3 regions of the Schlesneria paludicola DSM 18645 genome follow, and region 2 is predicted to be linked to each of the others. Evidence: riboswitches for the same ligand, from Rfam matches in the RefSeq annotation. Region 2 holds a riboswitch; each other region holds the start of a gene.

Region 1 (4,391 bases), 1.2 Mb from region 2:
GTCGCGCGGATATTCGTCCAGTCGTTTCCCAGACCGCCGGCCCATTTCGAAAGCACGGCGTTGTCGGCAATGACCTTGAAGATATGCCCGAGATCGTCACTGACGGTACTGAGATAACACGAACTCAGTTGCGGATGCGGAGTCCCCGAATTGAACAAGGTCGGCGTCGCCGATGTGAACCGGAACGACGAAAGCATTTCATAGAATTCGATCGCTCGTTCTTCGCGCGACTCTTCTTGGAGTGCCACGCCCATCGCGACGCGCATCCAGAAATACTGCGGCGTCTCGATGCGGCGGCCACCGACATGCAACAGATACCGGTCGTAAATGGCTTGCAGCCCCAGGTAGTGGAACTGGGCATCTCGCTTGGGCTCCATCGCCTTGGCGAGCCGTTCCAGGTCGAAGCGACGCAGTTCGGGTGAGAGTCGTCCCGCGCGAATTCCGTCGATCACATAGTGCTCGAACTGGTCATGGTGAAGCTTGGGAAGTGATCGCGCGTCGGGTGTCGCACCCAGCACTTCTTTGTAGATCACATTCAGCATGAGCCGCGCGGCGACGACATCAAATGCCGGATCACGCTCGATCCGCGAACGCGCCGCCAGGATCTGTGTCCGATAAATCTCACCAATCGAAATTCCATCAAAGACAGACCGAAGGACATCGTCGGCCAGCGATTTCACGTCGACGAATTCTTCAAGTCCCCGAGCGGCTTCTTCCAATCGCTTCTCGACGCGGCGCGGATCAAACGGAACGCGCGTTCCATCATCAAGTACGACATGGATCGCGGGACGCGTTTCGATCAACGCCGCTTCACCGCGAATCGCACGCATCTTCGCATGCTCCGCACGATAGATAATGTAGCGCCGCGCGACGCGATACTGACCGAGCGACATCAAGCCCATCTCGACAAGATCCTGGATGCGTTCGACATCCACGCCGTTCGTCTGACTGGCCAATGGAGCCACATCATCGGCCACCGACTTCAGGACACTGGCCACATCGTTCAACACATCCGCTTCAAGTGGCTGGCCGTCCGCGAGGTTGAGCTCTGCACGGAACGCATTCGAAATCGCGTTCTGAATTCGCGACAGTTCAAACGGGACGAATCGACCATCTCGTTTACGGACAACCCATTCGTGAGGGGCACGCAGCATGCGACTGGACTCCTAATTCGCATCTCTCCGATGCAGAACTCTGGACACGCCGAGATCGAGTTCGGGGTAGCGAATCGAGGAGTGCGCTAAAGAAGCCCTGCAACTCACGCGGCATGGAAGCCAGCGAAAGCCGCACGCGTTGCGCGCAGAATGACAGAAATAGCATCCTCGTCCGTCCTTTCCCAAGAAGGCCCGGCAGATGAGTAATCCAACCTGATGGCATCAACCATCAGAATCCTGCAGTTCCTGAATTACCCAGTCGTTGGCAGGTCTTCGGACTTGCAGACTTGGCGAACAAGGCACAAGCCTTGTTCGTTTCCTACTAGCCATCGCTTCCCGGCCTTCCAAGACGAATCTTGGGCGATCCAGTGCTTAATGATGGCGGTCGTTTCTGCTTACCGCTGCGGGGCAGTCCCGGTTTTTCACCGGTGTTCCCTCTTTTCGTGACCACAACTGCTTGTGGACAACCAACAACGAGGCACAACATACGGACGGCCGTGAATCTTGTCTAGTGAACCCAAAACTTTCTTCACCATAACAACCACGATCGCTTACACGGGTTGATGTAAGAGTAAAAGAGCCATTGAGTTGCTCATTACCGAGGGGCAATTGAAAGCCAAAGTGGTCACGTCGCAGCGGTCAACCTCGACCGCCAAGATGCGATCAAGAACACTATCGGGCGCTGAACCAACGTCCCTGACTTGTGGTACAAAACTCATTCGACCGGGGCCAATCAACGGCCGTGGCGCCAGCGCGTTGGCGCTCGACATCCGTGTTCACGGCAGACAGGTACGGACGTCATCGCATAGCTTGGCGATGGACATCCCGTTTTGTCGTGGTCAACGATCCAGATATTCCGGTAGAGAACCGGGTTCTTGTGGTTTTGAAACAGAATCGGCAAGGGATTCGGCCCTTCGACGCTGCCGCCGCCGGTCTTGTTTTCCAGTGCGAGTTGATTGTGCACGACGACGCCGTTGTGACGTACGGTGATCTGGGCCTTGCAGCATTTCTGGCCATCGGCCGAGAATCGTGCTGCAGTAAAGTTGATGTCATACGTCTGCCATCGCAACGGTGGAAATGACATATTCAGATCGGGGGTTTTGAAGCGATAGAGCGATGCGCAATCGTTGAATTTCAGTTCGAGACCGAACGAATCGAGGACCTGAACTTCGTATCGCTTTTGCAAATAGAAACCACTGTTGCCGCGTCCCTGACCACGAGCGGTTGGCATGTAAGGAATCTGAAATTCACCATGCAGTGTGAAATTCTGGAAAACGTCTTTCGTCTCGGTTCCAACCTGTAGCAATCCCTCGGGCGTCACCTTCGCATCTTTCAGGCGGTCGGTTCCGTGACCGTCGAACAGCACGATCGCATCTGAAGGCGGTGTCGCCCCCTGCGTCGCGCTGACGCGTTTGACGGGTTGCAAGAAACCCAGACGATCACCGGCACTGTTCTTCACAACCGCGGCAAATCCCGTCTGCAGAATCAGAACCAGATTGTCGCCATTCAAAATCACCTGTTCGCCCTGACGTGAACCCGACAACGGAGTTCGCGGCGAACCGTCATATCCGTTCCCAGGAAGACCGCCGCGATAGACGAGGGCATTAAACTGCCCGCCGCCGAGGGCAACGACTTGAACTCCGATTGGATAAGCGTATCCATTCATCATGACGGGGCCCGCGTATTCGCCCTGATCATGATAGTCGGCATCGACTTGAGAAAGGTCCGTGATTGCAATGTGAACTTCGTCGTCACCGAACGACGTCAACGCCATCGCATTGAACAACACCAATGTGACACCGAGTACGGAAAGTCGCAGGGCGGTCGTTTTCAAAGTGTGGCTTTCATGAAGGAACGCAACAGAAAACTGATATCGATCTGAATCAACACTCGGAATGAACAATGATGACGCAAGGGCCGCACGTGTCACGAATCGCCAGCGTCTCGCGTGAGACTGGACAGGATTGCTCCCATCACCCTTCGATTCGCTTTCGCTGAAAAGCCATCGTCAGCGAGCTGTCTGCCACGCTTTCACAGCCTTCCATGCGAGCCACCAATTGACCGTTCGCATCGACGAACTCGATATCACAACGGATCATCTGCTCAGTAGACGGCTGGATGTGGATGATAATTCGCACTCCCTGATGCGGCAACGCGCGGCGGAACTGTCGATACTTCGTCACAGCACAGGGCAGGCATGGTCGGCCACGCAGTTCTTGTGACCAGAGAATGATCGACTGCAATGCGACGTCGATTGCCAACGGGTCCGCCAGCCAGTTCGCTCGAATCGGCTCGGCCATCCACGTCGAAGCGACTGGCGACATTCGCGATTGGACAATGATTCCATCGTCCGAGATCGCTTCGATCGCCGTCAAACCGTGCAATTGCGGCCCATGAAACAAGCGCGTCGCATAGGCCGTCGCGAGATCCGTCGAGTAGGGGCGCTGATGGGAAATATGCAGTACCGGTGTCGGGGCCAACGGGTATCCCGGGGCCAGCACAACATTGGCCCCCGCGTGAATGACATCACGTCCGTTCGCATGAGAAACCAGGCGCGTGGGGACGATGAATTCGGCCCCCGCTCGAACCGGTTTGCCGCAGAGAATTCGCAGGGACACTCGATCGTGCTGCCCTAAACGCACACCTTGAAAGACGCGGAAGTCATCAAACCCATGCAGTTCCAAGCCGGGATTGCGATGAATGGCGCCATGAGCGAGCCATTCAAAAATCATCGCAACGGGGAGCACCGCTTTGCCGCCGATAACATGTGATTCCAGATAGTGGTTGCTGGCCACATCCAGTTCACGCTCAAAGGAGACCTTAAATCCCAGATCAATATCGGTCTGCAGAGCGCGCGTTGATTCTGCCGCGGTCGGTTCGTGGCCGGGCGGTGGAGCAACAGCCTGTCCCAAGGACTTATTCGACTCGTGGTTGCCCCCTTTCTTGGGAATCATCGCATCGAGAGACTTCAGCACGTCGGCAGGCGTCGCATGCGCAGCCGTCGTGGGCAGCGAACGCGGCGGGGCGGAGGATGAAGCAGACGGTGACGGATTCGCCGCCAGAACGAGCACTTCAACCGGCCGGTTGGCTGACTGCGAAAATTCGTTTACGAACAACTTGGCACCCGCTTCGGTGGGAATGAGTCCAATTCCTTCCGAGGCGAACAACTTCTTCAGCCCCCCCTGAACCATTCCGCCGTCCCATGGGCCCCAATTGAAGGACGCAATCCGGCATTTC
Region 2 (4,391 bases):
GCGAATCGTCCGTGTCGCCCAGCTCAAGCACGTCGTTGGCCGCAAATATGCCGGTGAAACGCTCAAGCTCGTCCTCCAGCGGGGCGACCAGACGATTCCGACGGAGCTGTCATTGGTCGGGCGGCTCATTCCCTATGAACTTCCGTATCTCGGCATTTTGCCGGAACGCCATCAGGTCGAAGGGCCTGTCGTCGTTCGGTATGTGTTCAAGGACAGTCCGGCCGCGAAATCCGGGATCGAAAGGGGTGATCACCTTCGCGCGTACGAAGGGGCGGATCTCGCGGATGTTCAAGCATTGCGTGAACGCATCGGTCGCAGCCGCCCGGGAGACGTCGTCACAATTCGCTATGCCCGAGATGGTCGCGAGAACGACGTTCAAGTGACGCTGGGGACGGTGCCCGAGGCCGTTGTTGATGATTTGCCTACGGAGACGGCGGCAATACGGTCTGCACCCGGGCAAGACGTCAATGTCCCTGCTGAGCCGGCGAAAGAAAGACTTGCGGAAAAGCCGAAAGGCCAACTCCCGACAGGGCGTTTTACAGAAACACTTGCAGGGTACGATCACGACTACTGGGCGTATGTCCCAGAGACCTACGATCCTTCGAACGCGATGGGGCTCGTGGTGTGGGTCCACCCGAAGGGCGACACGATGGAAGCTCAGATCGTCAAACAATGGAAAAGTGTTTGCGATCGCCGTGGTCTGATTCTCGTCGCTCCTTTGGCCGAGAAGGTGGCGGCCTGGCAACCGGGCGAAGCGGGATTTATCAAAGGGCTGATCGGTCACATGCGTGAGCGATATACGATCGACAGTTCGAGAATTGTGGTCCACGCCCATAGCACCGGGGCGCTCATGGGGTGGTTACTTGCGACGCGATCGCGCGACGTCGTGCGTGGCGTGGTTGTCACCGCGGCACCCTTTGTTGGGCAACCGCCCGAAAGTGAGCCGGACCTTCGGCAGCAGTATTTCTTCCTGTGCGGCGACGAGGACAAATTGCTGCCTCGCGTTCAGCTTTCGGTCGCAGAGCTACGAAAGCTTCGACTGCCCGTGAGCTTCACATTGATCAAGGGCCTTGGACCAAAATATCCCGTGGATGATGCGATTGACGAAATCGGTCGTTGGGTCGACTCATTGGATCGGATATAATATTTGTTCGGGGTCAGGGACCTTCTCGAAGCGAAACACGATGAATACCGACGAGTTTAAATTGCGCGAAGTCAGCCGCCGCCAATTCCTGGGACGAAGTGCCCAGCAAATGGTCGGTGTCGGCGTCGTCGGACTCACGGCTTCGACTGCGACGGCCAAGTCTGGCTCCTGGGCCAGCGACCGTGTTCGCGTGGGTGTCATTGGAATCCGCAATCAGGGCAAGATTCTCGCCGGCGAACTGGCGAAACAAAGCGATGTCGAGATTCGGTCGCTGTGCGACATCGACGATTCTCAATTTGCACCAGCCGTGCACGCCGTTGTCGAGGCGGGGCGGCCTGCACCGGCGATCGAACGGGATTTCCGTCGATTGCTCGACGATCCCGCCATTGACGCAGTCGTTGTCGCGACACCGGACCATTGGCATGCGGCGATGACAATCCTTGCCTGCCAGGCAGGAAAGGATGTCTATCTCGAAAGTCCCTCGACGCACTTCGTCGCAGAAGGGCCGTTGATGATACACGCCGCATCCCAGGCGGGCCGTGTTGTGCAGGTTGGACTGCAACAGCGAAGCGGCAGTCATTTTCGGTCGGCCGTCGACTTTCTGCGTAGCGGTCGATTGGGATCGGTCAGGCTGGCCAAGGCCTGGATTGTGCATCGACGTCGCACGATTGGAAGAAAATCGGAATGCGAAACGCCGTTGCAAGTTGATTATTCCCAGTGGCTCGGCTCAGCACCGGCCCGGGATTTCAATCCAAACCGCTTTCACTTCAATTGGCGCTGGTTCTGGGATTACGGCGGAGGCGAACTCGCACATTGGGGCGTCCACATGTTGGATGTCGCCCGCTGGGGGCTGGGCGTAGAATCACCGACACGGATTTCCGCAGTCGGCGGTCAGTATGCGTTCGATGATGACCAAGAGACTCCCGATACGCTATCGGTCCAATATGCCTTCGAGAAAAAGACAATTCTTTGGGAGCACCGGCTGTGGTCGTCCCATGGGATCGAAGGGCGAAGTTCCGGCGTTTCATTTCACGGTGAACTGGGAACGCTGGTTGTCGATCGAGGTGGTTGGAAAGTCTATGACCACAGTGAAAATATCACTGCGGATGCGTCCGACTTGCTGACCACGCATTTGCGGCAGTTCATTGATTGCATCAAGAGCCGACAGACTCCTGCGGCCAGTTTGCAAGTGGGTCAACTGGCAAGCACTATGTGCCATCTGGGGAATATTTCTTATCGAGTCGGCCGAGAAATCACGTTCGACTCCGCCCGGCAAGATTGCGGCAGCGATCAAGCTGCCAATCAACTGCTCCGCGGAACGCTTCAGGCGGGCGTCGTCTAGGCAATGCACACCCGGGATGCTCCCCTGCTCCCCTGCTCTCGTCCGGCGCCGGCTGGTCCCGTAATCCCTGGGAAGATTCGTTGCAAATCGACCAATGGACGTTACCATGTGCGATCGACACGGGTGTCCGTAGACGAGTGTTCTACGGAAGAATAGGGAAGACGGTGTGAATCCGTCGCGGTCCCGCCGCTGTATCCGGGGACAAACGCCGCATAGGCCACTGAGCAGCAATGCTTGGGAAGGCGCGGTTAGTAGTGTGATCCGGGAGCCAGAAGACCTGCCCAGTTGTCAGATTCGTGTATCAACGACTTCGCGCTGAACGAACCGTTGTCTCTTGCTCTGCCTGGGCAGGCATTGACGTACCCTGAGTTTTCACTGCACGGAATGCGTGTGATGAAGACATCATTGGGTATGTCGGACGACCGTTTGTTCGTTGTCGAATCGTGATACCGTTCGATGCCACAACGGAGAATTGTCATGCCAGCTCTTTTGCGTCCTCAGGTCCGACCACGCCGACAGGGATTTACCCTGATTGAACTTCTGGTCGTGATTGCCATTATCGCGGTTCTCATTGCGCTACTGCTGCCCGCTGTCCAACAGGCGCGCGAGGCGGCGCGCCGAACCCAGTGCAAAAATAACCTGAAGCAACTGGCTCTGGCACTGCACAACTACGCCGAAACCTACGCGGGAAGCCTGCCCTGCTATCGGATTGATGATGGCAAATTCATTGCCAATGCCTCTGCATACCCATCGGTTGGACAGGTTCGCTTCTGGTTCGGAAATGTGAACTATGATGAACCGGTCACGGCCAAACAACTTGATTTCAGCAAGGGGCAATTGGCTCCGTATATGGAAACGAACTACTCCGCCTATCAGTGTCCCAATTTTGGCCCCCCCCAGGTTGATCTCGTCCGGTTTGGCCAGATGGCCTGCGGATACGGCTTCAACGGGCGGTACTTGGGTTATGGAATCAAGTACGACTTCTCGAACTATCCCGCGTTCAGCGTGAAGGCCGATTTCAAGCAACTGCGCGACGTGATGCAAATGACTCAGACGGTTGTGTTTGGTGATTCGGCCCAAGTGGATTTCTCGCTGACATTTCAAGAAAACTGGCTTCTCGAACCGCCAAGTCAAAACTTTGCCACGACTCATTTTCGTCACACCGACACGGCCAATGTTGCTTTCATGGACGGCCATGTGGAATCACGCAGCCGACACTTTGGGATTCAGGTGCCCGGATCGAATTACATGGCGCAGCCGCAAGCCACCAAGATGGATGCCAAACGACTGGGGTTTGTGAGTGACGGGAACTTGAATGATCCGCTGAAACAGGACGAACTGTACGATCTTCAGTAGTGCATCGTGGTTTCATGTCAATCCAATCGCCTTTGCGATCAACCGTCGATGGAACAGTTAACATGGTTTATGTCCGCTCCATTCTGGTGCTGGCCATTCTCATTGCCGTCATGCGAATTGCCACTCCGTTGCTCTTCAGTGGGGCGCAACCGGTTCGCGAAGACCAGCTTCAAGAAATTGTGTACGTTGATACGAAATCGGGTGAATCCTTTTTGCTTCGGGCCCGAAACTCGCCCGAAGCGCACCCAGGTACCGGCGAACCAACCCTTGTTCCCGGGATGTATTGCGAGAAGTGTCAAGCGTGGAAACCTGTTGGTTCGATGGAACAACTGCAGACGGGCAATGGGACGCGAAACTGCCCGGTGCATAAAACGCCGCTCGTTCGCGAAGGGCCACTGCCCGAGCGGTTTTAGGTACGGATTTCGCTTGCGAAGCGAACGCGAATTCGCCTAAAGTCCTGGCTTCATTTGTCAAACGAAGAAAACATTGAAAAAACTCGTGAACATGGTCGGTGCTACCATCGATTCAAAGGGAACTGAAATGCCATCG
Region 3 (4,391 bases), 1.2 Mb from region 2:
AGCTGAAGTATTTTGATGGAACGTTGCAGAACATCGGACGAATTCCGCTGGAACTGCGTCGGCGGTTCCTGACCGCGTTCGAGATCGAACCAAAATGGCTGATTGAATGCGCGGCACGGCGTCAAAAGTGGATCGATCAGGGGCAATCGCTGAATCTGTATATGGCCGAGCCCAACGGACGCAAGATGCAGGACATGTACTTCATGGCCTGGGAAAAAGGTCTGAAGACGACCTACTACCTTCGCAGTCTTGCGGCGACCCAAGTGGAAAAATCGACATTGGACGTCAATCGGTTTGGTGTTCAGCCCAAGTGGATGAAGAACCGCAGTTCGTCCAGCGATATCGAAATCGAACGAAGCGACGAAACCAGTTCGGCCGTTTCGGCTGCGTGCAGGCTCGATGATCCGACCTGTGAATCCTGTCAGTAGCGATCGCGACGTCTCGGGTTTGATGACCTCTCATTCTAAAGACAATCATTTCAAATACGACGCAACCGGTGCGTCTGCTTCCAAGGAATTTGGCCAAGATGAATACTGCTGTGATGTCCGAAGCGACTGATTCGAATGAACCTCGTGTTGTCTCGGGGCGAGTGAGTGCTCGAGAGAAGCGACTGATCAATTGCCATCAGGTCGATGTCAATCAATTGATGCCACTAAAGTACCAGTGGGCCTGGGAACACTATCTCAACGGCTGTGCGAATCAATGGATGCCGACAGAAGTGCCCATGCACAAGGATATTGAAACCTGGAAGTCGAGTAAGCTAAGCGACGATGAACGTCGAGTGATTCTGCGAAATTTGGGCTTCTTCGCGACCGCCGAAAGTCTGGTCGGTAACAACCTGGTCCTTGCCATCTTCCGGCATGTGACCAATGCCGAATGCCGGCAGTATTTACTGCGACAGGCATTCGAAGAGGCCGTTCACTCGCATACATTCCTCTATATCGTCGAGAGCCTGGGGCTCAACGAAGGGGAAGTCTTCAATATGTACCACGAGGTTCCTGCGATCGCCCGCAAGGACGCACTGGAGATGGAACTCACCGCCGAGATTCTTGATGAGGGCTTTTCGACGGACACCTTCGAGGGCGCGCAGACCTTTCTCAAGAATCTGATCGGCTACTTCCTGATCATGGAGGGGATCTTCTTCTACACTGGATTCGTGATGGTCTTGTCGTTTCATCGTCGCAATTTAATGACTGGCATCGGCGAGCAGTTTCAGTACATCCTTCGCGATGAAACAATTCATCTGAACTTTGGGATCGACCTGATCAACGGCATCCGTAGCGAGAATCCCGAGCTTTGGACCGACGAGTTTCAGCAGGCAATGATCGAACGCGTCAAGCATGCCGTCGAGCTGGAGATTGAATACGCCCGCGATGTTTTGCCGCGCGGCATTCTGGGATTGAACGCCGAATTGTTTCGAGATTATGTCCAGTTCATCGCCGATCGTCGTCTCGAACGAATTGGCCTTCCCACACAGTATGGATCGTCGAATCCGTTTCCCTGGATGAGCGAGACGATTGATCTTTCGAAAGAGAAGAATTTCTTCGAAACTCGCGTGACTGAGTATCAAAGCGCGTCGACTTTGAATTGGGAATAGTTCGAGGCCCCGTTTCATCGTATTTGATTGGTGTGTTGTCCAAGCGGGTGGATTTTCCGCAAGAGCTTCGCTTTAATCCCCCGCGTTGCTGGTTGCTTCCAAGAGATTGGAGCACGAAGAGGGAACCCGGTGTGAGTCCGGGACTGCCCCGCAGCGGTAAGCGGAAACGACCGCCATCATCAAGCACTGACTCCACGGAGTTGGGAAGCGATGGCCAGTAGAAAGCAGGATGTCCGATTGGACGTGCTGGATGTCCGCGAGTCCGAAGACCTGCCAGCGGCTGAGTGATTCGGTTTTCTTTGTCAGGGCGACTACGTGTCGTCACGCCGAATCCTCAATTGCCGGACCTTCTAGGGAAAGGTCGGTCGAGGAATGCGCATCAACTTTGATGAGATGTGTGCCCAGGGGAGCGCTGGCAAGTCGTTTGTCCGCGCGCGTGCCTCTACACATCTCTGCTCGTTGCCCCCGAATCTCTCGATCTTCCCTTCTCTCTCGAAGGTCCCGCATGGTCGTCAATTCGTACCGGAGGGTACGAACAGGAGATGCGCGAGATGTGTTCGATTGAATTCCACCAAAGTCATGCCAACGAAAAAAGGACAGAGGTTCGAGAAGCTTTAGATCGTCGAGGCGTTCAACGTGATACACGGCCGCGATATGTTGCAGGTACGTCCAACGGTTTTACGCTGGTGGAACTGCTGGTCGTGATTGCCATCATTTCTGTGCTGGTGGCGATGCTGTTGCCAGCTGTGCAGCAGGCCCGTGAAGCGGCAAGGCGGACGCAGTGCAAAAACAATTTGAAGCAGATGGGGATTGCATTTCATTCGTATCATGAAATCTTCAACTGCTTCCCCAAGGGAGGTTACGGGGGAAGTCTCGCGTCATCGGCGCTTTATGAAACCGCCAATGCCAAGGCGTGTCGCGTCGTCAGTTGGGGCATCGCACTCCTTCCGCATCTCGATCAGTCAAACCTGTATCAGCAGTGGGACTTCAATCAGTGGTATTTACAGCCCAACAATCAGAAGCTAGCCCAAACGATGCTGTCCGTGTTTCTGTGCCCGTCGGTAAACCTTCCCCTTCTCAGGGCGAATGGCGACGCCGTCAACTCGCAACCGCAGTACGCTCGCTCAGACTACTCCGGCAACTGGGGCGAACGCGGTGTACGCTGTTACCCAGCCACGAACTGTCAGAACAACTACTCGACTCTCGGTGATCTTTCAGGAAACCCGCGCGGCACCATGATGCTTCAACCGAATGCGTCGTTCCTGTCGTTGACGCTGGGGTTGCGGGATATGGTCGATGGCACGGGCTACACGACGTTGGTCGGCGAAGCGCCCAACGCGATTTTCGGCACGTGGGCCAGCCATAAGAATGTTATGGATCAGAGCGCGGGACTGAATCTCAGTTTTGCACGCACGTCGACATGGAGCTCGTGCGTGGTGACCGCGACTCAAATGACATCAGCAAACGGGACGCTCGGGCTTTTAGGATGTGACGTCGGACACCAGGACTTCCACAGCTATCACACGGGGGGAGCACATTTTCTGTTCTGCGATGGTTCTGTGCGATTTCTGTCGCAGTCGATGAACAATGTGACCTTCTCTGCAATTTTCTCTTACAAGGGAAGTGAGATGATCAGCGATGGTTTTTGACCTCGACGACCTTCTGATGCTCGTGAAAGCGATCTCCGGCGATGGGTTTGCAACCTGATCTTGTCGTAAATGCCGATCGCAGGTATTTCACTCGCTGAATGTTCGGCAGATTTTGCCGGACGTTCGGGAGTGAATGGAATTGTGATGACTGAGTTCCCACGTGAGCAGTTCGCACCAGGGAAGCGGCGACTGTTCATGCTGATGTTTCCCCTCGCAGTCGGATTGATCGGGATCGCGTCCGTTTCGGCGCAAGACGACTCCCGATTCCGATCGCGTGAGACGCCGCGCGCGCTGCCACTTCCCGCGCGAGTCAACGGGCCGTCAGAGACATCAGGAAAAAGCAAATCGATCTCCGCCTCAAACAGTCTGATCAGCACGGCCGTTTCATTAAGTCTGATCGTCGGAGCCCTGTTTGTTGCGGGGCGCTGGATGAAACGCAATGGATTTCGCGGCCCACAACAACTGCCCGACGAGGCCCTTGAAGTCTTGGGCCGCCGAACTCTCGAACCGCGTGCGTCTGTTCATCTGGTCAGACTAGGATCGCGCGTCCTGCTGCTTGGCGTCGGCGGCGATGGCGTCAGGACACTCAGTGAAATCGACGACCCGGTCGAAGTCGAGCGGCTGATCCGTGCATGCGATCAGGAATCTAAATCGGAGACGCTGGCAAGCGTCGCCACCAAAACCGTGTCACGCGCGATGTCGTCCCGATCGATTCCGAGCGCGCCGCGCGTGTTGACGATCCTGTTGGGTCTGGGACTGATCTTCCTATCGACGCAGGTGTCTCATGCCCAGCCCGCTCGTCCCGGCAGTGTCACGACGCGGCTACGCGAGCAACCGAAAGCGATTCCAGAGAGCCGTGTTCCTAAAATTCAGCCGGCATCGCTGGAAATGCAGACTGGCGAGTCCAGTGATTCAACCTCGGGGATCTCGCCCCAACAATTGGGCGCGTCTCTGAAGCTTGTTGCGCTAATGTCGGTTTTCAGTCTGGCTCCTTCGATCCTGATGATGACGACGTGCTTTGTGCGTTTCATCGTTGTGCTGGGGCTCTTGCGTCAAGCCTTGGGAACGCAGCATGGGCTGCCGAGTCACGTGCTGTCGGCGATCTGCTTGTTTCTGACGTTTCTCGTGATGTCGCCCATCTGGCA

Evidence for each region. Region 2 has a riboswitch for cobalamin ahead of OSO_RS0121420 (DUF1559 family PulG-like putative transporter). Riboswitches for the same ligand answer to the same signal wherever they lie in the genome.
Region 1: another riboswitch for cobalamin. It lies ahead of OSO_RS0126610 (ribonucleoside-diphosphate reductase subunit alpha); the one in region 2 lies ahead of OSO_RS0121420 (DUF1559 family PulG-like putative transporter).
Region 3: another riboswitch for cobalamin. It lies ahead of OSO_RS45235 (DUF1559 family PulG-like putative transporter); the one in region 2 lies ahead of OSO_RS0121420 (DUF1559 family PulG-like putative transporter).

Annotation. Positions count from the first base shown of each region.
Region 1 covers NZ_JH636435.1:2,112,927-2,117,317, forward strand. The annotation lists gene OSO_RS0126610 (ribonucleoside-diphosphate reductase subunit alpha) at 1-1,154, opposite strand, end outside; cobalamin riboswitch at 1,402-1,641, opposite strand; gene OSO_RS45240 (3-keto-disaccharide hydrolase) at 1,888-2,988, opposite strand; gene OSO_RS0126620 (type I polyketide synthase) at 3,128-4,391, opposite strand, start outside.
Region 2 covers NZ_JH636435.1:951,492-955,882, reverse strand. The annotation lists gene OSO_RS0121435 (PDZ domain-containing protein) at 1-1,144, shown strand, start outside; gene OSO_RS0121430 (Gfo/Idh/MocA family protein) at 1,185-2,486, shown strand; cobalamin riboswitch at 2,590-2,785, shown strand; gene OSO_RS0121420 (DUF1559 family PulG-like putative transporter) at 2,964-3,842, shown strand; gene OSO_RS0121415 (hypothetical protein) at 3,905-4,255, shown strand; gene OSO_RS0121410 (DUF6580 family putative transport protein) at 4,383-4,391, shown strand, end outside.
Region 3 covers NZ_JH636435.1:2,107,295-2,111,685, reverse strand. The annotation lists gene OSO_RS0126610 (ribonucleoside-diphosphate reductase subunit alpha) at 1-428, shown strand, start outside; gene OSO_RS0126605 (ribonucleotide-diphosphate reductase subunit beta) at 527-1,597, shown strand; cobalamin riboswitch at 1,670-1,889, shown strand; gene OSO_RS45235 (DUF1559 family PulG-like putative transporter) at 2,149-3,246, shown strand; gene OSO_RS50065 (flagellar biosynthetic protein FliO) at 3,391-4,391, shown strand, end outside.